Regions from separate parts of the Cellulosimicrobium sp. GQ32 genome, predicted to be linked through region 1. Evidence: riboswitches for the same ligand, from Rfam matches in the RefSeq annotation. Region 1 holds a riboswitch; the other holds the start of a gene.
What was found. A riboswitch is a leader RNA that binds a small molecule or an ion and turns the genes downstream of it on or off. The one in region 1 is predicted to bind thiamine pyrophosphate.
Positions count from the first base shown of each region.

Region 2: linked by a shared signal. The riboswitch ahead of AC6CH9_RS15565 (TenA family protein) and the one ahead of AC6CH9_RS11350 (thiamine ABC transporter substrate-binding protein) in region 1 are both predicted to bind thiamine pyrophosphate.

Region 1 is NZ_JCAXEP010000006.1:15,045-26,932, forward strand. Features, by position in the region: gene AC6CH9_RS11320 (hypothetical protein) at 1-699, shown strand, start outside; gene AC6CH9_RS11325 (GntR family transcriptional regulator) at 696-1,121, shown strand; gene AC6CH9_RS11330 (hypothetical protein) at 1,110-2,570, opposite strand; gene AC6CH9_RS11335 (DUF4235 domain-containing protein) at 2,660-2,938, opposite strand; gene AC6CH9_RS11340 (ABC transporter permease) at 3,049-5,583, opposite strand; gene AC6CH9_RS11345 (ABC transporter ATP-binding protein) at 5,580-6,452, opposite strand; TPP riboswitch at 6,678-6,782, shown strand; gene AC6CH9_RS11350 (thiamine ABC transporter substrate-binding protein) at 6,865-7,956, shown strand; gene AC6CH9_RS11355 (ABC transporter permease) at 8,003-9,718, shown strand; gene AC6CH9_RS11360 (ABC transporter ATP-binding protein) at 9,721-10,848, shown strand; gene AC6CH9_RS11365 (DUF4235 domain-containing protein) at 10,930-11,253, shown strand; gene AC6CH9_RS11370 (response regulator transcription factor) at 11,372-11,888, opposite strand, start outside.
Region 2 is NZ_JCAXEP010000009.1:199,350-211,237, forward strand. Features, by position in the region: gene AC6CH9_RS15515 (FtsB family cell division protein) at 1-497, shown strand, start outside; gene AC6CH9_RS15520 (DUF501 domain-containing protein) at 539-1,066, shown strand; gene AC6CH9_RS15525 (Ppx/GppA phosphatase family protein) at 1,088-2,110, shown strand; gene AC6CH9_RS15530 (PadR family transcriptional regulator) at 2,302-2,634, shown strand; gene AC6CH9_RS15535 (hypothetical protein) at 2,634-4,082, shown strand; gene AC6CH9_RS15540 (NAD(P)/FAD-dependent oxidoreductase) at 4,274-5,764, shown strand; tRNA gene AC6CH9_RS15545 (tRNA-Leu) at 5,915-5,988, shown strand; gene AC6CH9_RS15550 (VOC family protein) at 5,995-6,390, opposite strand; gene AC6CH9_RS15555 (alpha/beta hydrolase) at 6,495-7,139, opposite strand; gene AC6CH9_RS15560 (VOC family protein) at 7,136-8,062, opposite strand; TPP riboswitch at 8,152-8,276, shown strand; gene AC6CH9_RS15565 (TenA family protein) at 8,267-9,019, shown strand; gene AC6CH9_RS15570 (helix-turn-helix domain-containing protein) at 9,125-9,628, shown strand; gene AC6CH9_RS15575 (DUF6882 domain-containing protein) at 9,730-10,707, shown strand; gene AC6CH9_RS15580 (ClpP family protease) at 10,805-11,410, opposite strand; gene AC6CH9_RS15585 (ClpP family protease) at 11,410-11,888, opposite strand, start outside.

The DNA of each region.
Region 1 (11,888 bases):
ACGACGGCGGGGCTGCCGCTCGTCGCGCTCGTCGGCGCCCTGGCCGTCCACGCGGTGGGCGAGCTCACGTGGCCGCGCCCGACGCACCGCCAGCGCGAGGCGCGGCTCGTCGCGCGCTCGACGGCGGACGTCGTCCCGACGCTCACCCGTCGCCTGGCGTGGTCCTGGGCCGCGAGCGTCGCCGTCGCGAGCGTGGCGTTCGGCCTCCTGTCCGACGGCCCACGCTCGATCTCCCGCGTCGTCGGCCGGTACGAGGCCTACACCGTCGCACCCTTCCCCGGGTGGCTGTGGACGGTGCCGCTCCTGGTCGGGGCGGTCGTCGTCGTCGTGGCCTCGGAGGTGGTGCTGCGCCTCGTCGCGTCGCGACCGGCGGTCGAGGACGTGGACGAGCAGTGGGACATGTGGCTCCGCCGCCGGGTCGCCCGCCGCGTCGAGCGTGCCACCCAGCTCGTCCTGGGCCTGACGCTCGGCGGGCTCGTCGCGCTGGCCGGGCTCTCGCTGCGTTGGCTGGGGCTGGGGAACGGCGACGGCGTCAGGATGGGCCCCGGGCTCAGCCCGGGCCACGTCCAGGCCGGGAACGCCCTGCTCCTCGTGGCGCTGGCCGTCGTGGTCGTGTCGCTCGTGGTCCTGCTCTGGCCTGCTCGTGACCCCGCGCCGACGGCGGCGTCGGTGCGCGAGCCTGCGGCGGCGGTCGCGTGAGCCGCGCCGTCCGCATCGACCTGGACTCCCCGACGCCGCACTACGAGCAGCTCCGCGCCCAGCTCGCGGCCCTCGTCGCGGCGGGCGACCTCGCCGACGGGCAGCGCCTGCCCACGGTGCGGGCTCTCGCGAACGACCTGGGCATCGCGCCGGGCACGGTCGCGCGGACCTACCGCGACCTGGAGTCTGCGGGGCTCGTCACGACGCGTCGACGGGTCGGGACGCTCGTGACCGCACCGGCTGCGACGCTGTCGCGCGCGGCGGTGACGGACGCGGCGGCGCGCTTCGTGCGCCTGGCCCGGGACCACGCGCTGACGGACACCGAGATCCGTGACGTCGTCGCGGCGGCCCTGCTCGTCGAGGGTCGGCCAGACGACGACCGGTCCGGCGACGACCGGTCCGCGACGGTCTCAGCCGGCTGACGCGCCGTCCGCCGTCGTGCCGGCCACGGTGCTGACCTCTGCGCCGACCTCCACACCGGTCTCGGCCCCGACCCCGGTGCCGACCGCTGTCCGCGACCTGGCCACGCGCCGCGTGCGCAGCGCCGACGGCAGGCCGAGGCTCGCGAGGAGCGCGTCTGCGGCGGCCGCGAGCAGCACGGTCGTGAGCACCTGCACGACGACCGTCGCGACGATCTCGAGCGGGCCGACGAGCGCGCGCCAGGCGACGATCCCGGGCTGGCCGACGACGGCCTGTGCAGCCGTGTAGACGACCTGCTCGCCGAGCGTGAGGAGGGCGAACGCGACGCAGAAGAGCAGCACGGCGCTCCACCGGCTGCGCCACAGCATGCCGACCGCGCCGACGAGGCCGCCGAACCGCCGGCCGGGGTCGAGCATGAGCTCCCACGCCTTGCGCGCGCCGCTCTCGCCGAGCGCCCGGTTGAACCGGTCGACGACGCGCGTCGCGCGACCCGTGGGCTCGCCGCCGCCTGGCGTCGCGTGGGCCGGGTCGACGACGTCGATCGCCTCGACGCCGTAGACGATCGTGCCGAGGGTGAGCCAGGCGAGCGGCACGACGAGGCCGGTGACGACGCCGGCGAGGAGGAGGGACGTCGTCGGGCCCAGGGCGTCGACGAGCGGCTTGAGCACGTCCACGCGCGCGACGACGCCGTCCCACCACGTGGTGGTCTCGACGACGACCACGCGCGACGTCCACCACTCGCGCACCCGCCCGACGACGGCGGTGACGGTGAACGCGCCGACGACGATCCACACGACCTCGCAGTACCCCGCCGCGATGCGGACGGCGGCGGAGCGCGCGCTGCGCCGGGCGTCCCCGCCTGCCGCGGAGATGCCGCGGTCGACGCGCTTGGCGAGACGCTCGAGCAGCGTCCGGGCGAGCAGCGCGCCCGCGACGACGAGCACGACGGTGAGTCCGAAGCCCTCGGGGATCGGGCTCGCCGTCTCGATCCCGGAACCGGCCGCGAACGCGTGGTCGAGCGCCGCGGAGTCGATGTAGGACTGCCAGTCGGACGACAGGCCACCGTAGAACTCGTAGATGACGAGGTACGGGACCAGGACCGACGCGATCGAGCCGAGCAGCGCCCGGACCTCGAGCCGGTCGCGCTCGGTGCGCGGCTCGCGGCGCAGGACGTGCAGCATGACCACGATGCCGACCACGGTCGCGAGCGGCGAGAAGCACAGCACGAGCAGGCCGAGCATCCCGGACGACGGCGCGACGGCGAGCGCGGCCCGCAGCGCGAGCTCGTGGACGACCTCGGCGAGGACGGCGATGGCGACGAGCGCGGGCCAGTGCCGGGACAGCAGGCGGCCCGCGTCGGCGAGCACGCGCACGCCGGCTCGCAGCACGGAGTCCGAGTGGACCGTCGTCGCGCTCTCTGGGCTCTCAGGGGTCGCCGGTGGGGCCGTCACGCGCGCCAGGGTATCGGTGCGCTCCCGAACCCGGGGTCGTTCCCCGCGTCGTGGCGATCGTGAGGAACGACCCCGGGTTCGAGGGTGGTCTACGACGCGCGCGCCGCGAGGCGGGAGACGAACCGCTTGGCCTCCTTGCCGGCGAACCGGCGCGCGAGGACGCCGACGCCCGCGGCGACGGCGGCGAACGTGACGGCCGAGACGATGCCGACCTCGTCGTCGTCGAGGTCCTTGGGGGCGTCGTGACCGGTGACCTTCGCCCAGACGAACGTGACGAGCTTCTGCGCGGCCCAGCCCGCGGCGAAGGTGAGGGCGACGGTCCCGACCTTGAGGGCCAGGGTCTGCTCGGTCTCGGTCGTGTCGGCCACGAGGGTCCTCCGTGAGTCGGGGCGCCGGTCGGCGCGGGCGTGCTCCCACCGTAGTGCGAACCGTCGGCCCCTCGCCCGCCCGGCGCGCGTCGGGCGGGCGAGGGGACCCGTCACTCCTGGCTCACCGCGTCGAGCACGCGCAGCCGGGCCGCGCGCGTCGCGGGCCAGGCCGCCGCGACGACCCCGACGACGGTGGCGAGCGCGAGCATCGCGCCGAGCTGGGCCCAGGGCACCGCGAGGGTCGTGAAGCCCTCGTCCGCGAGGACGGACGGCAGCGCGGCGGCCAGGCCCGTCCCCACGACCAGCCCGGCCGCCGTCCCGAACACCGCGACGAGCACCGACTCGATGGCGATCGTCGTGGCGAGCTGGGCACGCCCCAGCCCGACGGCGCGCAGGAGCCCGATCTCGCGCGTCCGCTCGACGACGGACAGGGCCAGCGTGTTGACGATCCCGAGGACCGCGACGAGCACGGACAGGCCGAGCAGCGCGTAGACGATCGCGAGGATCGACTCGACCTGGGCCGCGACCTCTCCGGCGAACTCCTCGGCGTCGAGCACGCTCGCCACGACGTAGGGCGCGACGGCGTCCGTCACCGCGCCCCGCACGGCCGCGAGGTCGGCGCCCGGCTCGGCGTCGAGAAACAGCATCTCGGGTGTCGTCGCGCCGACGGCGGAGGCGACGTCCGGCGGCAGGAGCATGTCGACGGAGAACGCGTGGGAGTCGATCACCGCGCCGATGCGGACGTCGTGCGCCGGGAGATCGGGCCGGGTGGGGTCGGCGATCGTCACGACGTCGCCGAGCGCCCAGCCGTGCTCGTCGAGCGCGTCCTCCATGACGGCCGCCTCCCCGAGGGCGTACGCGCCGAGGTCGCCCTCGACCGCCGTCGTGCGGACCGAGCGGCCGAAGCCGTCGGCCGGGAACCCGACCACGAGCTGCGGCTCGTCGTCGACGAGGACCTGCCCGTACGTCGTGAGGTCGGCGGACGCGACGCCGGGCACGGCGCGGACGTCGGCCGCGACGCCCTCCGGGAGGTACGGGGTCGCCGACCGGACGACGAGGTCGGCGGCCGTCTCCTCGTCGACGATGCCGGTCACGGACTCGCGGGCCGAGAGCGCGAGGACCGACGTCGTCGACACGAGCGCCATGCCGACGACGAGCGCACCCGCGGTCGCAGCCGTGCGCCGCGGCTGGCGCGTGACGTTGCCGCGCGCGAGGCTGCCGAGGGGCCGGACCAGCGCGACGAACGGCGCGGCGAGGACGCCCAGCACGGGGCCGACCGCGAGGGGGGAGAGCAGCAGCACGCCCGCGATCACCCCGACCGCGCCGAGGCCGAGGAGCGGCGCGCCGCCGCTCCCGACCGCCGCGGCGCCCACCACGAGCCCGATGCCGGCGAGCAGGGTCAGCGTCCCCGCGACCACCCGGGCGACCCCTGGACCGGCGGGGCGCACGACGTCGGCCCGCATGGCCTCGACGGGCCGGACGAGCGCCGCGTGCCGCGCGGGCAGGGCCGCCGCGACGACGGACACCACGACCCCGACGACGAGGGGGACCACGATCCCGGCCGTCGTCACGGGCAGCGACCCGGCGAGCTCCATGCCCACCGCGCCGAGCCCGGCCCGCGCGAGCTCGGCGAGCCCGAACCCGGCGGCGACGCCCAGCACCGCCCCGACGACCCCGACGACCGCGGCCTGCCCCAGCACGGACGCGAACACCTGGGCCGGCGACGCCCCGACGGCGCGCAGGAGCGCGAGCTCGCGCGTGCGGCGGCGCACGTGCATCGCGAACGTGTTGGTGATGATGAACGTGCCGACGAACAGGGCGAGCGCGGCGAACACGAGCAGGAACGTCGACACGAAGCCGAGCTGGTCGGCGATCGCGCTGCTCGTCTCGTCGCGCAGGTCGGCACCCGTCACGGCCTCGGCACCGGCGGGGAGCGCCGTCGCGACGGCGTCGCGCAGCGCCTCGGGGGAGACGTCGTCGGCGGCGTGCAGGGCGATCGACGGCACCATGCCGTCCGGCGCGTACGTCGCGGCCGCGGTCGTCGCGTCGAGCAGGACGATGGTCGCGCCCGCCATCGGTGCGGACAGCGAGAGCTCGCCGACGACCCGCACGGGCCGCACCTCGTCCCCGAGCACGACGTCGGTCGTGTCGCCCACGGCGAGCCCGGACGCCTCGAGCGTCGCGGACTCGAGCGCGACCTCCCCGCCGTTCGCCGGTGCGCGGCCGTCGACCACGCGTGGCCCGGGGTCGCGCGGGTCGTACCCGACCGCCATGCTCGGCGCCTGGGTGCTCAGCACCGCGGTGCCGTCGGCGCCGACGAGGACGGCGGGGCCGCTCACCTCCGCGAGCGCGAGGTCGACGTCGTCGCGCGCGTCGAGCGTGTGGGCCAGGTCCGCCGGGACGAGGCTGCGGGTCCCGCCGAGCTGCGCCGGGTCCTCGAGCGCGGAACCGGCGGCGGTCCCGCCGCGCACGTACGCGTCGGCCTGGATCGACGACGCGACGATGCCGTCGAACGTCGACGCGAGCATCGCGCGCAGCGCGAACGTACCCGTGACGAACGCGACGCCGATCGTCACCGCGAGCACGGACAGCACGAGCTGTGCGCCGTGCGCGCGCACGCCGCGCAGCGCGATCCGGCCCATCATCGGGCGGCCGCCGGTGCGTGCGCCGGGTCGGTGGCGTGCGCGCCCGCGGGCGCGGGCGTGAGAGTACCGAGCGTGTCGAGGACGGCCTGCGGCGTGGGGTCGCGCAGCTCGGTGACGAGGCGGCCGTCGGCGAGGAACAGGACGCGGTGCGCGTAGGACGCCGCCGTGGGGTCGTGGGTGACCATGGCGACGGACTGGCCGAGGTCGTCCACCGAGGCGCGCAGGAAGCCGAGCACCTCGGCGGCCGCGCGCGAGTCGAGGTTGCCCGTCGGCTCGTCCGCGAACACGACCGCCGGCCGGGACACGAGCGCCCGCGCGCACGCGACGCGCTGCTGCTGCCCGCCCGAGAGCTCCGCCGGGCGGTGCCCGAGCCGCGGGCGCAGCCCGACGGCGTCGACCACCCGGTCGAACCACTCCTGGTCCACGGGCCGCCGCGCGATCGCGAGCGGGAGCACGATGTTCTCCTCCGCCGTGAGCGTCGGGACGAGGTTGAACGACTGGAAGACGAACCCGATGCGCGTGCGCCGCAGCCGCGTCAGGCGCCGCTCGCTCATCGCCGACACCGTCTCGCCGTCCACGACGACGGTCCCCGCCGTGGGGGAGTCGAGCCCCGCGAGGCAGTGCATGAGGGTCGACTTGCCCGACCCGGACGGGCCCATGATCGCGGTCAGACGTCCCCGCTCGAGGTCGACGTCGACGCCGTCGAGCGCACGCACCGCGGCCTCGCCGCGCCCGTACGTCTTCACCAGCCCGCGCGCGGTCGCGATCGCGGGTCGTGCACCGCCCTCAGCGCCTTCAGTGCCCTCGGCGCCCTCAGCGGGCGGGCCCTCGCGCGGGGTGCTCCGCTGTGCCGCACCTGTCGTCGTCACGTCCTCGTCCGTCCTCTCGTCGTGCCGCTGCGCGGGAGCGTCGTGGCTCGCCGGGCGGCGTCGTCCTGTGGCGGCCGCCGGGGCTCCCGGCGGTCGTACCGACCCTCCCGCGGCGCGCGTCCCCGCGGCATCGGGGGCGGGCCCCGAACCGTCCCTGGTCCGCGGTCGCTGGTGCTCAGGGTTCTCTCAGGGGACTCTCCGGGTGAGGGGCCGGTGTAGGCTCGCGGTGAACGACAGGGGAGCTCCTGGAGGAGCTGAGAGTGCGGACCACCGCAGACCCTCGAACCTGATCCGGTTAGCACCGGTGGAGGAAGTCGGGAATCTCGATCACCTGCTCGCGCGGTTCGTCGCGCCCACCCGGCGTACGGCTCGTCGGGCCGGTGGACCCCTCCTGAACGTCCAGGGAGGACACATGCAGCACACGACCACCGTCGCCCGCCGCGGCCGAGCCCTCGCGACCGGCGTGGGCGCGACGCTCGCGCTCCTCGCCCTCGCGGCCTGCTCGGGTGGTGACGGCGCCGGGGGCGACGACGCGTCGTCGGGCAGCGGGAGCACGGTCACGCTGGTGACCCACGACTCCTTCGCGGTGAGCGACGACGTGCTCGCCGCGTTCGAGGAGGAGAGCGGGCTCACCGTCGAGCAGGTCGCGCCCGGCGACGGCGGCGCGCTGGTCAACCAGCTGATCCTCACGAAGGACTCGCCCCTCGGCGACGTCGTGTTCGGGATCGACAACACCTTCGCGTCGCGCGCGATCGACGAGGGCGTCCTCGAGCCGTACACGCCCGCGGACGTCTCGGAGTCCGCCGCGTCGTACGCGGTCGGCGACGGCGGCGAGCTCACCGCCGTCGACCTCGGTGACGTGTGCGTCAACGTGGACCACGCGTGGTTCGCCGACGCCGGGATCCCGGAGCCCGTGACGCTCGAGGACCTGGCGAAGCCGGAGTACCGGGACCTCCTCGTCGTGACCAACCCCGCGACGTCGTCGCCGGGCCTCGCGTTCCTCCTCGCGACCGTCGGGGCGTTCGGCGAGGACGGCTGGGAGGACTACTGGGCCGACCTGCGCGCCAACGGCGTGAAGGTCGTGGACGGGTGGTCGGACGCCTACTACGTCGACTTCTCCGGCTCGGAGGGCGCCGGGCCGCGCCCGCTCGTGCTGTCGTACTCGACGTCGCCCGCCTTCACGCTCACCGAGGACGGCTCCGCGTCCACGACCGGCGCGCTGCTCGACACGTGCTTCCGCCAGGTCGAGTACGCGGGCGTGCTCGCGAACGCGAAGAACCCCGAGGGCGCGCAGCAGCTCGTCGACTTCCTCGTGAGCGAGGCGTTCCAGGCCGACGTACCGGGGCAGATGTACATGTACCCCGCCGACGACTCCGTCGCGCTCCCCGACGGCTGGGCCGAGTTCGCCCCGCTCGCCGACGAGCCCTTCGAGGTCGCCCCCGCCGACATCTCGGCGCACCGCGACGAGTGGATCAAGGCATGGACGGCGACGGTCGTCGACTGACGCCCGGTCCACGAGCGACCACGGCTCTACCTCGCGAGGTAGAGCCGTGGTGAGGGGCCGGGCCCTCTGGCGGGGCGGCGTCGGGCGCGCGGTGCTGTGGGGTCTGGCGGCGGCGGTGCCGCTGGTGTTCCTCGGGGTGTTCTTCGCGTGGCCGGTGGTCACGCTCGTGGCGCGCGGGTTCGTCGGGGACGACGGCGGCCTCGACCTGTCCGGGTTCGCGGAGGTCTTCTCCCAGCCGCGGACGTGGCGCATCCTCGGGCTGACGCTGTGGCAGGCCGTGCTCGGCACGGCGTTCTCGCTGCTGCTCGGCGTGCCCGGCGCCTACGTGCTGTACCGGTGCCGGTTCCCCGGGCGGCGGGTCGTGCGCGCGCTCGTCACCGTGCCGTTCGTGCTCCCGACCGTCGTCGTCGGCGTCGCGTTCCGGTCGCTGCTCGTGCAGGGCGGCCCCCTCGGGTTCCTGGGGCTCGACGAGACGTTCGCAGCGATCGTCGTCGCGCTCGTGTTCTTCAACTACTCGGTCGTCGTGCGCACGGTAGGCGGGCTGTGGGAGCACCTCGACCCGCGCGCCGAGCAGGCGGCGCGGGCGCTCGGCGCGACGCCGTGGCGCGCGTTCCGCACGGTGACGCTCCCCGCGCTGACGCCCGCCGTCGCGAGCGCCGCGTCGATCGTCTTCCTGTTCTGCGCGACGGCGTTCGGCGTCGTGCTCGTGCTCGGCGGCATCCGCTACGGGACGATCGAGACGGAGATCTGGATCCAGACCACGCAGTTCCTCGACCTGCGCACGGCCGCCGTGCTGTCGGTCGTGCAGCTCGTGGTCGTCGCGGCGGCGCTCACGGTGGCGAACCGCACGCGGGCCCGGCGCGAGCGCGCCCTGAACCTGTCGTCCTCGGCGTCGTCCGCGCACCCGCTGCGCCTGTGGCGCGACGGCCGCCCGACGGGCGACCTCGCGCCCGCGGCGCTCACCGCGGCCGTGGTCGTCGTGCTCGTCGGCCTGCCGCTCGGCACGCTCGTCGTGCGCTCGTTCCGCGTCCCGGGCGGCGGCTGGGGGCTCGACAACTACGCGAACCTCGGCACCACGGGCGGGCGCAACGCGCTGTCCGTGACGGTGTGGGAGGCGGCGGCCAACTCGCTGCGCACCGCCGCGCTCGCGACCGTGCTCGCCGTCGTGATCGGCGGGCTCGTCGCGCTCGTCGTGTCGCGGCGCCCGCGCTCGCGGGGCGGGCGACGGGCGATCTCCGTGCTCGACTCGGTCTTCATGCTGCCGCTCGGGGTCTCCGCCGTGACGGTCGGCTTCGGCTTCCTGATCACGCTCGACCGGCCGCTCGGCCTCGACGTCGACCTGCGTACGTCGGGCCTGCTCGTGCCGATCGCACAGGCGGTCGTCGCGATCCCGCTCGTCGTGCGGACGGTCCTGCCGACGCTGCGCGCGATCGACCCGCGCCTGCGCGAGGCCGCCGCGACCCTCGGCGCCGCGCCCGGTCGGGTGTTCCGCACCGTCGACGGCCCGATCGCCGCTCGCTCGCTCGGCCTCGCCGTCGGGTTCGCGTTCGCGGTCTCGCTCGGGGAGTTCGGTGCGACGTCCTTCCTCGCCCGTCCGGACAGCGCCACGCTGCCGGTCGTGATCTTCCGGCTCATCGGGCGCCCGGGGGCCGAGAACTACGGCATGGCGCTCGCGGCGAGCGTCGTGCTCGCGCTGCTCACCGCGACCGTCATGCTGCTCGCCGAGCGGTTGCGCGGCGACCGACCCGGAGGAGAGTTCTGATGGTGCAGACCGACCCCGCCCCGGCGCGCGCGGGCGCGCCGGAGCCGTCGCGCCCCGCCGCCGAGCCCGACGCGGCACCCGACGCCGTGCCCGGGGAGGGCGCCGGGCTCGCGGTGCGCGACGTCGTCGTGCGCTACGGCGGGGGTGCGCGCACGGACCCCGGCACGACGGCGGTCGCGGGCGTCACGCTCGACGTCGCGCCCGGCGAGGTGCTCGCCCTGCTCGGGCCGAGCGGCTGCGGCAAGTCGAGCCTGCTGCGCGCCGTCGCGGGGCTCGAGCCCGTCGCGGCGGGAGAGATCCGCTGGGACGGGCGCGACCTCACGGGCGTCCCCGTCCACCGGCGCGGGTTCGGTCTGATGTTCCAGGAGGGTCAGCTCTTCCCGCACCGCGACGTCGCGGGGAACGTCGCGTACGGCATCGCGGGGCTGCCCCGCGCCGAGCGCGACGCGCGCGTGACCGAGCTGCTCGACGTCGTCGGGCTCGCCGGGTACGAGCGCCGCGCCGTCGCGACGCTCAGCGGGGGAGAGCGCCAGCGGGTCGCGCTCGCGCGGTCGCTCGCGCCGCGGCCTCGGCTGCTCCTGCTCGACGAGCCGCTCTCCGCGCTCGACCGCGGGCTGCGCGAGCGCCTCGCGCTCGACCTGCGCGAGGCGCTGCGTGCCACCGGGACGACGGCCGTCTTCGTCACCCACGACCACGACGAGGCGTTCACCGTCGCCGACCGTGTCGCCGTCATGGACGCGGGCCGGCTCCTCCAGGTCGCGCCGCCGGAGGACCTGTGGCGCGCCCCTGCGTCGCTCCGCGTGGCGGAGTTCCTCGGCTACCAGGCGTTCGTCCCCCGCGGCGACGGGACCGTGCTCGCGGTCGGCCCGCGCGGGCTGCGGCTCGTGACCGAAGGTGTCCCCGCGTCGTCGGACGACACCTGGGCAGCGACCGTCGTCGGCAGCGTGTTCCGCCGGGGTGCGGTCGAGGTCACAGTCGACGTCGTCCTCCCCGGCGCCGACCACGGCGCACCGGTTCGCCTCGTGGCGCTCGCGGGCGGCGGCGCGGGGGGACTCGAGGAGGGGCCCGAGACCGGCGCCCGGGTGCACGTCGCGCCCGATCTGGCGGGCTGCGCCGTCGTCCCGGGCTGACGGCCCGCAGACGGAGCTCACAGACGATGCTCGCAGGTCGTGCGACGCGCGAGAGAGCCGGAGCCGACCTAGCGTCGAGGGATGAGCGACGACGTGACGGCGGGGACGCATCCCCCGGAGAAGACCGGCGGCAAGGCCGCGAAGATCCTCTACCGCCCCGTGGGGCTCGCCAGCTCGATCGTGGGCGGGCTGGTCGCGGGCCAGGTGTTCAAGCAGGTGTACAAGCGCGTCACCCCGGGGCACCGCTCCGACGCGCCCAAGCCGCTCGAGTCCGAGTACTCGCTGCGCGAGATCCTCGTCGCGGCGCTGATCCAGGGCGCGATCTTCGCCGCGGTGAAGGCGCTCATCGACCGCGGCGGCGCCCGGGCGTTCGAGCGCTGGACGGGGGAGTGGCCCGGCGACTGATCTCACCCTCTGGCCGAACACGACATGAGGGCCGTTATCGGGGGCAGAACGACCGCCAAGTCGTGCTCGACGGCGGGCCAAGTCGTGGTGGGCCACGGATCGGGTGGGAGGTCCGTGCTCAGTCCAGGCCGGCGGCGTGGACGAGCAGCGCGACCTGCGTCCGGTTCTCCAGGCCGAGCTTGAGCAGCACGTTCGACACGTGGGCCTTGACCGTCGGGACGCTGAGGAACAGGGCCGCCGCGATCTCCGCGTTCGCCGCGCCGCGGCCCAGCTCGACGGCGACGTCCCGCTCCCGGCCGGTGAGCGTGCCGAGCGCCGCCCGGGCGCGGTCGCGCTCGCCGCCCGCGTCTGCGACCGACGTCATGAGACGCCGCGCGATCTCCGGTGACAGCACCGGCTCGCCCGCGGCGGCCGCGCGGACGGCTGCCACGATCCGCTCGGGCGGCATGTCCTTGAGCAGGTAGCCGGCCGCCCCGGCGTGCAGCGCGCCGACGACCTCGTCGTCGCTGTCGAACGTCGTGAGCACGACGACGGCCGGGGCGCCCGGCCGCGACCGCACCCGCCGCGTGGCCTCGATCCCGTCGACCCGCGGCATGCGCAGGTCCATGAGCACGACGTCGGTCGGGTGCGCGTCG
Region 2 (11,888 bases), on a different contig from region 1:
TGGTGCTGTCCGTCGTCGTGCTGCTCGCCGTGGTGCTGCTGCTGCCCACCCTGCGGGCGTACGTGAACCAGACGGGGGAGCTGCGCGAGCTGCGCAACGACCTCGCGCAGGCGGAGACCCGGCGCGACGACCTCCAGTCCGAGCTGGACCGCTGGGACGACCAGGCGTACGTCGAGCGCGAGGCGCGGGACCGCCTCAACTTCGTCATGCCGGGCGAGCGGCCGTGGCGCGTGCTCGACCCGGAGACGGTGGTCGACGACATCGACCCGCAGACCGGTCGGACGATCACCGACGGCCCCGTCCAGGGCTACGAGGACGGCACGCCCTGGTACGAGGCGATCTGGGCGTCGGTGCAGGTCGCGGGCGAGCAGCCGGTGCCGTCGGGCACGGGCGACCGGGCCGGGACGGCCGACGGCGGGGCCGGTGAGGAGGACCCGCCCGCGGGCGAGGAACCGACCGGCGACGGCTCGGCGCCGTCGAGCGGGGAGAATGGGTGACGCGTCGTCCCGACGCGCCCGACCGACCCGAAGGAAGACCCGTGCCCGACGCCCGCCTGGCCATCCCCGCCGACGACCCGGACGCCGTCGTCACCGAGCGCGACCTCGAGACCCTCGCGGAGCAGCTCGGTCGCACCCCGCGCGCGGTCGTCGGCATCGCCGCACGGTGCGCGTGCGGGCGCCCGCTCGTGGTCCGCACGGCGCCGCGGCTCGAGAACGGCACGCCGTTCCCCACGACCTTCTACCTCACGCACCCCGGCGCGGTGGCGGCCGCGTCGACGCTCGAGGCGAACGGCGTCATGAAGGAGATGTCGCAGCGCCTCGCCGAGGACGAGGAGCTCGCCGCCGCCTACCGGCGCGCGCACGAGCACTACCTCGCGCAGCGCGAGGCGCTCGGCCACGTCGAGGAGATCGACGGGATCTCGGCAGGCGGCATGCCGACGCGCGTGAAGTGCCTGCACGTCCTCGTCGGGCACGCGCTGGCCGCCGGGCCGGGCGTGAACCCGCTGGGCGACGAGGCGCTCGAGCGCGTGCGCGACGTCTGGCGCCCGGACCGCTGCACCTGCTGACGCCGTGGCACGCTTGGACGCATGACCTCAGGCTCCACCTCTCCTCTCACCCGTGACCCGGGCGCGCTCGCCGCGCCCGTCCCCGTCCCGCCCGGTGCGTCGCGCGTGGCCGCGATCGACTGCGGCACCAACTCGATCCGCCTGCTCGTCGCGGACGTCGACCCCGCGGCGGGCACGCTCGTCGACGTCGACCGACGCATGGAGGTCGTCCGGCTCGGCCAGGGGGTCGACCGCACCGGTCGCCTCGCGCCCGAGGCGCTCGCGCGCACGCTCGATGCCGCGCGCCGGTACGCCGACGTGATCGCGGAGCTCGGCGCGACGCGCACGCGCTTCGTCGCGACCTCGGCCACGCGGGACGCGGAGAACCGCGCCGAGTTCGTCGACGGCGTCCTGGCGGCGCTGGGCGTGCAGCCCGAGGTCGTCTCGGGCGAGGAGGAGGCCGCGCTGTCGTTCCGCGGCGCGACGTCGACCGTCGCGGCCGTCCGGCCCGGGCCCTACGCGGTCGTGGACCTCGGCGGCGGCTCGACCGAGCTCGTGCTCGGCACGGCGGCGCCCGACGCCGCGTTCTCGATGGACGTCGGGTGCGTGCGCCTCACCGAGCGGCACCTGCGGTCCGACCCCCCGACCGTCGACGAGGAGGCCGCGGCCCGCGCGGACGTGCGCGCCGCGCTCGACGAGGCCGCCGCGGTCGTGCCGCTGGGGGAGGCCGCGACGCTCGTGGGCCTCGCGGGGTCCGTCACGACGGTGACGGCCCACGCGCTCGGCCTCGCGCGGTACGACCGGGAGCGGATCAACGGTGCCGTGCTGTCCGTGGACGCGGTCCTGGCGGCGTGCGACGACCTGCTCCACCGCTCGCGCGCCGAGCGCACCGCGCTCGGCTTCATGCACCCGGGCCGGGTGGACGTCATCGGCGCCGGCGCGCTCGTGTGGTCGGAGGTCGTGCGCCGCGTGCGCGACGACGTCGCCGCCGCGGGCGGGTCGCTCACCGAGGTCGTCACGAGCGAGCACGACATCCTCGACGGGATCGCCTGGTCGATCGCCTGACCCGACCGCCGAACCCGGGGTCTCTCCCCACCCGAAGCCTGGGTGGGGAGGGACCCCGGGTTCGCCGTCTGCGGGAACACACGGGCGGCGTGTCGCCGTGCACGGTACTGCGCATCGCGCGGTAGTGTGCATCGCGTGAGCCCGCCACGAACCGGTGGGACGAGTGCCGGGAATGCCCGACGGAGGGTCGGATGGACACCACGCAGCTGCTCAAGGGGGTGCTCGACGCCGCGGTCCTCGCGGCGGTCGAGGCCGAGGACGGGTACGGGTACGACGTCGTGCGACGCCTGCGCGCCGCGGGGCTCGACGACGTCGGGGACGCGTCGGTGTACGGGACGCTGCGGCGCCTGTACGCGAACGGGGCGCTGACGACGTACGTCGTGCCGTCCGACGCCGGGCCGCACCGCAAGTACTACGGGATCAACGCGCAGGGCCGGGCGATGCTCGACCTGCACCGCAAGGAGTGGCAGACGTTCGCGGGCACCGTGTCCGCGCTGCTGCGGACCGGAGAGGTGGCCGCCTGATGAGCACGACGACGTCCGCGCAGCAGCCCGCCGGGACACCCGTGGGCCTGGCGTTCTACGGGCACGTCCACGCGTACGCGCAGCAGGTGCGCGCGCACCTCGCCGACCTGCGCCCGGAGCAGGTCGAGGAGCTCGCCGACGGGCTCGAGGCCGACCTCGCCGAGGCGGTCGTCGACGCGCCGGGTGCGCTGCCGCGCAGCGGCGGCGCCCCTCGTCCGCTTCCCGACGGCGGTCCCACGAGCGGGGCCGGAGAGCTCACCGACGCGCCGGGCGCCGTCGCCGCCGAGAGCGCCGAGGACTCCGCCCTCGACCTCGTCGCGCTCTTCGGCCCGCCCGCGGAGTACGCCGCCGAGCTGCGCGCCGCCGCGGGGCTCCCGCCCGCCGCCGCGCCGGGCGGTGCGCGCCGCCCCCGCATCGGGCTGCGCGGGCGGCTGCTCGTGCTCGGCGGGATCTTCTCGTCCGGGTGGCGCTCGCTGTGGCGGCCCGTGACGTCGACGCCCCAGTGGGCCTCGGTCATGGAGTTCCTGCGGGCCCTGACGCCCGCGTGGTGGATCCTGCGCGGCTGGGTCGCCGCGACGCTGCTGCTCTGGATGTTCGGCGGGTACCAGATCGCGATGCTGCCCCCGGACCTGTCGGCACGGGTCGTCGTGCTCGCGGCCGTCGTCGTGAGCGTGCAGTGGGGGAGGGGCCGGTGGCTGCCCACGACGTGGCTGCCGAAGGTCGTGCGCCCGCTGTCCGTCGCAGCGGCGGTCGTCGCGGCACCCCTCGTCCTGCGCGCCGCGGCAGCCGGGGCGTCCTCCTCCGGCGCGGGCTGGGAGAGCGGGTACCAGCAGGGCGTGGCCGACGCGCGCGTCGGGGTGAACCAGGTCGCGTACGACGGCGGAGGGCCCGGCGGTGACGGCGTGTGGGTCGACGGGATGCAGGTGTCCAACCTGTTCGTGTACGACGCGGCCGGCGACCCGCTGCGCGACGTCCAGGTCTTCGACGACCGCGGCCGGCCGGTGCGCACGGTGACGGAGGAAGGCGCCTACGGGGTCTGGGCCGTCCCGGACGTCGAGGGGTCGTGGTTCTTCCAGCCGACGCTCTCGACGGACGGCCGCGAGCGCTGGAACGTCTACCCCCTGCGCGCGGTCGCCGAGGAGGACGTCGAGTACGCCGACGGCGACGGGCGGCCCGTCCCGGCGACGGGGACGCGCACGCGCGAGATGCCGTGGCCGTTCCTCAAGGCGCCCACCGCGGTGCCCTCGAGCGCGGGCTCGGGCGAGGCGGCGTCGGGCACGGACGAGCCGGGCACCGGCGACGCCGGCGACCAGGGCGGCGCCGCGCCGTCGGGCGACACGACGGACCCGGCCGAGGGCACGGCCCCCGAGCCCGGCCCCACCCCGCCCGCGGGCGGCACGCAGCCGCAGCCCAGCGCGCCGACGCCCGTCGTCGGCGCGATCGGCTGACCGCGGGACCGTCGAACCCGGGATCGCTCCCCAGCCGCGTGTCGTCGTGGGGAGCGACCCGGGGGCCGGTGCCGTCCGCACCGCGCGGAATGTCGCGTCTGCCCCGTGCGCGGGGCGAGCGTGGGGCGCGTCACGCCCGTCTGGCGGACGCTCCGGCTCGCCTGTGCCGCAACCGGTAATACTCTGGAACCATGCCTCAGAATGACCTGACCTCGGTCAGCCGTGCCCAGACCGCTTCGCCGCGGCCCCGCAAGGTGCCCCGCGTCGTCGTCCTCGGCGGCGGCTCCGTGGGTCTGTACGCCGCGCGCCGACTGCGCAAGAAGCTCGGTCGCCGCGAGGCGGCGATCGTCGTCGTCGACCCGCGCCCGTACATGACGTACGCGCCCTTCCTCCCCGAGGCGGCCGCGGGCTCGATCGACGGTCGCGACGTCGTCGCGCCGCACCGCCGTGCGCTCAAGGGCGTCGACGTGCTCCAGGGCAAGGTCGTCGCGATCGACCACGGCGCGCGCCGCGTGACGATCCACCCGGAGGAGGGCGACGACTACTCGGTCACGTACGACCACCTGATCGTCGGCCTCGGCTCGGTGTCGCGCACGCTCCCCATCCCCGGGCTCGCGGAGAACGCGATCGGCTTCAAGAACGTGGAGGAGGCCATCGCGGTCCGCAACCACGTGCTCAACCGCATGGACGTCGCGTCGTCCACCTGGGACGAGCAGCTGCGCCGTCGCATGCTGACGTTCACGTTCGTCGGCGGCGGGTTCGCGGGCGTCGAGGCGATCGCCGAGATCGAGGACATGGCGCGCTACGCGACCCGCAACTACGCGACGATCGAGGAGAAGGACCTCCGCTTCGTCATGATCGAGGGCGCCGGGCGCATCCTGCCCGAGCTCAGCGAGCCCATGGCGGGCTACGCGCTCGAGGAGCTGAAGAAGCGCGGCATCGAGTTCCACCTCAACACGTTCCTGTCGTCGTGCGTGGACGGTCACGTCGTGACGTCCACGGGCGTGGAGTTCGACTCCGACACGATCGTGTGGACCGCGGGCGTCAAGGCGAACCCGGTCATCAAGGAGGCCTCGGACCTCCCCGTGGACAAGATGGGCCGCGTCACGGTGCTCCCGACGCTCCAGGTCGCGGACGCCGACGGCAACGTCGTCCCGAACGCGTGGGCCGCGGGCGACTGCGCCGCCGTCCCGGACGTGCTGAACCCGGGCAAGTTCTGCCCGCCGAACGCGCAGCACGCGATCCGCGAGGCCACGCGCCTGGCCGACAACCTCGCGCTCGAGCTGCACAGCGAGAAGCCGGTCGAGTACCGCCACAAGAGCGTCGGTACCGTCGCGTCCCTCGGCCTGTACAAGGGCGTCGCGGAGCTGTTCGGCGTGTTCAAGCTGCGCGGCGTGCTCGCGTGGCTCATGCACCGCAGCTACCACGTCATGGCGATGCCCACGGGCAACCGCAAGATCCGCATCTTCATCGGCTGGATCGGGCAGTTCCTCCTCGGCCGCGAGCTCGTGTCGCTCGGCTCCCTGCACGACCCGCGCGCGGAGTTCCGCGCCGCGTCGGTGCCGCCCAAGAAGGACGGCGAGCCGGTCAAGCAGACCGCGCAGGGCTCGGCGGCCGCGGCGGAGTCCGGCACGGGCACCGTCGACGCCGACGACCGGACGCCGGCGGCCCAGGCGTCCTGACACCCGTCCGCACCCGCCGGGGTACCCGGCACCTGCCCGACGACGAGGGGCGAGCCGCGCGTACGGCTCGCCCCTCGCGGCGTCCTCGTCCTGGTCGGGTCGAGCGCCGACGGCCCGGTGAGAGCCGCGGTCGCGGTAGATTCGGCGCGCGCCCCCATGGCCCAACTGGCAGAGGCGGCCGGCTTAAACCCGGCGTGTTCCGGGTTCGAGTCCCGGTGGGGGCACCCAGGTCACGAGAGCCCGGTCGGGCCGTCCGGCTCGGGCGGCGGCGCGGCCTCCTGGCCGAGGACCACGACGGTGCCGTCCGGGTCCTGCACGCGCGCGACGCGCTCCCCCCACGGCTGGTCCGTGGGTGGTTCGAGCACCGGCACGCCTGCGGCGGCGAGGTGCTCGACCGCGCGGTCGCAGTCGTCGACGTACACCCACAGCACGATCCGCGTGTCCGCGGGAGGCGGCTCGCCCTGGCCCAGGCCGAGCGGAGACCCGCCCACGCGCAGGCTCACGTAGACGGGCGGCCCGTCGTCCGGGAACGCGTACTCGACGGTCCCGCGCAGCAGGTCGCGGTAGAAGTCGAGCGACCGCTCGAGGTCGGCCACGGTGAGGATCGGGAAGAGGCTGCGGAACATCGGCGTCGCTCCTCGGTGCGCACGGCGGGTGTGCTCCCATCGTGCGCGCGCGACGCCCGGCCCGCGCCCTGTGCCGCCCGCCCGGCGGGGCGTGACCCGGGGTGTCAGGTCGCTGCTCGCCCGACGACGTCGTCGAGGAACGCCCGGACGTCGGCGAGCTCGCGCGCGTCGATGCCGTGGGCGAGGCCGGGGTAGACGCGCTCGACGAGCGTCGAGCGGCCCGGCAGCCACGCGGCGGTGCGGTCGATCGCGTGCGGCGCGATGACCCGGTCGTCGGCGCCGCGGCCCCAGAAGACGGGCGGGCGCGACGCGGCGAGCGCGGCGTCGGCGGGCTGCTCCGCCGCCTGGACGAACCCGCCGAGGACGACGGTCGCCGCCACGCGCTCGGGGCGCGTGCGCAGGAGCTGGGTGGCCATGAGCCCGCCCTGGGAGAACCCGACGGGGACGACCGGCCGCTCGGGGCCGAGCTCGGCGTCGACCCAGTCCCAGACGGCCTCGGTCGCGCGCGCGACGGGCTCGGGGTCGGGGTCGCCCGGCGTGACGATCGGGAACCACGCGAAGCCGCCGTGGGGGAGGGCGAGCGGGGCGCGCAGCGAGACCCAGGGCGCACCGAGGTGCGGGCCGAGGCCGGCGAGGTCCTGCTCGTGGGAGCCGAACCCGTGCAGCAGGACGACGACGGCGCCCGCCGCGGTCGGGCTCGCAGGGTCCGCGTCGGACCGGACCGCGGCGAGCGAGGCGGAGGCGCTCATCGCGCCAGCAGCTCGTCGGTGGTCGTGCCGGGCACGGCCAGCGTGACGCGCGTGCCCCACGGGTCGTGCACGACGACGGAGCGGCCGTCGTCGGCGTGCTGCAACCTGCGGGCGCGCAGGCGGGCGACGAGCGCGTCGAGGTCGTCGCGGCCGGGCACGGTGATCGCCACGTCCCCGAGACCGAGGCTCGCGGCGCGCGGCCCGGCGCCGGCGCTGTTCCAGACGTTCATCGCGACGTGGTGGTGGTACCCGCCGGCGGACGCGAACAGGGCGCCGCTGTACTCGGTGACCGTGGCCTCGAACCCGACGGCGTCGACGTAGAAGTTGTGAGCGGTCGCGATGTCTCCGACCTGGAGATGGACGTGCCCCACGCGCCCGGCCAGCGAGGGCCCGGCGTCGAACGTCTCCTGGTCGAGGTGCGTGCGCAGGTACGCGTTCGGGTCCAGGAACTCCGTCGCCATGCGGATCTGCCCCCGCTCCCGCACCCACGTCTCGCGCGGCCGGTCGGTGTACAGCTCGACGCCGTTGCCCTCGGGGTCGGTGAAGTAGAACGCCTCGCTGACGAGGTGGTCGCTCGACCCGACGAAAGATCCGCGGCGGTCCTGCGCCGCGCGGTAGACGGTCGCGGCGAGGCTGGCGGCGTCGTCGAACAGGAACGCGGTGTGGAACAGTCCGGCCTGGCGCCGGTCGACGGCGGGCAGCCCGGGCGTGTGCACGAGGCGCAGCATGGGTGTCGTGCCGCGGCCGAGCACGCGGTGCACCTCGGTGCCGCGCGAGCGCTCCTCGAGGGGAGCGAGCGCGAACGCGCCCGTGTAGTAGGACGTCATCTGCTCGAGGTCGCCGACGCGCAGCGTGACGGCGTCCATGCTCGTGGACGGGGACAGGAGGCGGTCGCTCGGCGCGCCCGGGGTGCTCGTGGTCATGTCTGCTCCAACTTGTTGTCGCTACAACTATATTCCCACACTCCGCCGGATGCTCCCGACGCGAACGGTGCTTCCTTGCTAGGGTCGCGACGAACCACGCGGGGCGTCCCGCCCGGGCAGCCGGGCCGAGGGACTGAGACGAGCGGTACGGCCGCCCGGACCCGTCGAACCTGATCTCGCTAGCACGAGCGGAGGAACGTGGGCATGACGACGCCTGCTGCCATCACCCTGAACCCTGTCCTCGCGGACGACCCGACCGTGCTCGTCCGGAGGGGGGAGAGCGGCTTCACCGCCGACCTCGCCCGCCGGTACGCGCACCTCTTCGACGAGTTCTACGACCACCCGTTCCTCGCCGGCCTGCGTGACGGGACGGTCGAGCCGGCCGCGGTGCGGCACTACGTCGGTCAGGACCACCAGTACCTCACCGCCTACCTGCGCTGCTACGGCCTCGGCATGGCGCTCGCGCCCGACCGGTCGTGGGCCGCCTACTTCCACGAGAAGGCCGGGTTCCTGCTCGACGACGAGTCGCACGCCCACCACGCGATGTGCGACTTCCTCGGTGTGACCTACGAGGAGGCACAGACGAACCGTCTCGCCCCGAGCGCGCAGGCCTACGTCGACCACATGCTCGCCGCGGGCCGCGACTCGCTCGGCGTGCTGCTCGCCGCGCTCCTGCCGTGCCCGTGGACCTACATCTGGTCGGCGCGGCGGTTCTGGCGCGCAGAGCGGGAGGCGACGCCCGGCGCGATCGGGGCCGACCACCCCCTCGCGGGCTGGTGGGAGTTCTACGCCGCCGAGCGCACCGAGGGCGTCCTGGCCGACCTCCGGGCACGCCTCGACGCGCTCGCCGCCGACGCCGGCGAGGCGGAGCGCGCGCGCATGGAGCGCGCGTTCGAGCTGAGCTGCCGGCACGAGATCCGGTTCTGGCAGATGGCGTGGTCGATCGAGCGGTGGTGACGCCCCTCCCGGGCCGGTGAGCGCCCGACGTCGGGCCTTACGCCAGCAGCAGATCCCCGCCCGGGTGCCTCGGCACCCGGGCGGGAGCGCGGGTAGCGTGACCGCATGGACGCGACGAGCGCGGCGCCGGGCCCGGCGCCGATCGCAGTGCCGAGCAGAGCGACGGCGAGCCCCCGGTCCCGGGAGGGCGGGCGGGCGGAGCCGCTGCTGCGCCACGTCATCGGCGGGATCCTCCGGCGGGCGCGGCTCGCGCAGGGTCGCACGCTCGTCGACGTCGCGGCCTCCGCGCGCGTCTCGACCGCGTACCTGTCCGAGGTGGAGCGCGGCCGCAAGGAGGCGTCCTCCGAGGTGCTGGCGGCCGTCTGCGGCGCGCTCGGCCTGCGCCTCGTCGACCTCGTGGCCCGCACGGGTGAGGAGCTGCGCCCCGTCGCCCCGGTGCGCGTGCTCTCCTCCGTCCGGGATCGCGGCGCGCTCTCCGCGCCGCGGCACCCCGCCCCCGCCGGCGAGCCCGTGCGCGACCTCCCGGTCGCACGCACCACGACCGCGACCGCCACGCTCGCGGTGCGCCCTATCGCGCGCACCGACGACGTCCTGCTCCTCGCGGCCTGAGCCCCGCGGGACTCCGCGGGCCGAGAGCACCCGACGGGTACCTGGTCGGCACCGCGTGTCGTGCCCCGGTGCGGCGGCAGGCGCGCGGCTACCGTCGAGGGATGACGGAGCCGCAGACCGCGCACGGCACGGCAGAGCAGACCGCCCCGGCTCTCCAGGAGCTCGTCGACGACGCCGCGTTCCTCTCGCACGAGCACCAGCTCCACCTCGCCGACCACCACGGTGACGACGCATGGAGCGCCGAGATGGCGGAGGGCACGTTCACCTTCACCACCGCCACCGGTGGGACGACGACGTGCCGGCTCCAGTTCCTCGGCACGGCCGCGCCGGGCCCCGGGAGCTGGATGTGGGCGTGGAACAACGTCAACGGCTTCCCCGACGACGTGCTGCGCGCCGCCGAGAAGACCCGCGAGACCGGGCTGCGCGAGGCGACGGAGGCCGAGCTGCCGCTCACCGACGACCTCCCGTACCGCCTCGCGCTCGCGGCCAAGGCCGTCACCGGCTCCTGGACCCACTACAGCGCCCCCGTCGGCAGCGGGACGCGTGCGTGGTTCCTCCTCGACGCCGCCGGCCTCGCGCTGCCCGCGCCGAGCGTGCCGCGCGTCGTGCGGGTGCTGAGCGAGGGCCTGCTGTCCGTCACGGTCGTCGACCACCGCCGCGCGGTCGCGTCCTACGCGGCCGCGCGCGGCCTGGAGACGACGGACGACGACGGCGCGCTCGTGCTCGTGCTTCCTGACGGGAGCGTGGCCGTCCGGTTCGACGAGCGTGGCCGGATCGCCGGCATCGCGGCGACGGCGCGCCCGGTGTCCGCGCCGGCGCGCGATCCCGAGCCGGGAGCAGCGGGTCCGGACGCCCACGCGCCCGGCGCGGACACCGCCGTCGACCCGGACGCGGACCCCGCGGACGTGCCCGACGCGGACACCTCCGACGTGCCCGACGCGGACACCGCCGACTTCCCCGACGCGGACACTGCCGAGGTGCCGGAACCCGGAGAGCCCGCGGCGACGGGGGAACCGGGCCCGGCGGCCGAGCCCGCGCAGGAGCCACGTCGACGTTCCTGGTTCCGGCGACGCGGGTAGGCCCCGCGCGGCGGCGCACGGCGAGTGCTGCGTCTGCGGCCGAGAGCTGCGTCCCGGGACGCATCCGTCGACCGCGGACGCAGCGCTCGACCCGGGTTCAGGCGGCCGCAGCGAGCTTGCGCGAGGTGACGACGGCGTCCGCGACGCCGTACTCGACGGCCTGGCGCGCGGTGAGCACGAGGTCGCGGTCGGTGTCCGCGCGCAGGCGCTCGACGGTCTGCCCCGTGTGGCGGGACAGGACCTCTTCCGTCTCGGACCGGATCCGCAGGATCTCCTCGGCCTGGATCGACAGGTCGGAGATGGTGCCCTCGCCGCCGCCCGACGGCTGGTGCAGCAGCACGCGCGAGTGCTCGAGCACGAACCGCTTGCCCGGCGTCCCCGCCGCGAGCAGGACGGCCGCGGCCGACGCCGCCTGGCCCATGCAGATGGTCGACACGTCGCAGCGGACGAACTGCATCGTGTCGTAGATCGCCATGAGCGCGGTCGCGGAGCCACCGGGGGAGTTGATGTACAGGCCGATCTCCTGGTCCGGGGCGTCGGACTCCAGGTGGAGGAGCTGAGCCATGACGACGTTCGCGACGCCGTCGTCGATCTCCGTGCCGAGGAAGACGATGCGCTCCGACAGCAGACGGGAGAAGACGTCGAACGCGCGCTCCCCGAGCGGAGTCTTCTCGACGACCGTCGGGATCGTGTAGCTCGCCATCACAGGCCCACCTTCCGAGCCGCGCGGGCGGGGCGGACGTCGTCGACGCTCTCGACGATCCGGTCGACCATGCCGTACTCGAGCGCCTGCTGGGCGGTGAACCAGCGGTCCCGGTCGGAGTCGTCGGCGATGGTCTCGACGCTCTGCCCGGTGCTCTCGGCGGTCAGCCGGTGCATGAGGCCCTTGGTGTAGACGAGGTTCTCGGCCTGGATCGCGATGTCGACCGCGGTGCCGCCGATGCCCGCCGACGGTTGGTGCATCATGATCCGCGCGTGCGGCAGCGCGAGACGTTTGCCCGGCGTGCCCGCGCACAGCAGGAACTGCCCCATGCTCGCGGCGAAGCCCATCGCGACGGTCGACACGTCGTTGGGGATGAGCCGCAGCGTGTCGTAGATGGCCAGCCCGGCGCTCACCGAGCCGCCGGGGGAGTTGATGTACAGCGCGACGTCCGCGCGCGGGTCCTCCGCCGAGAGCAGGA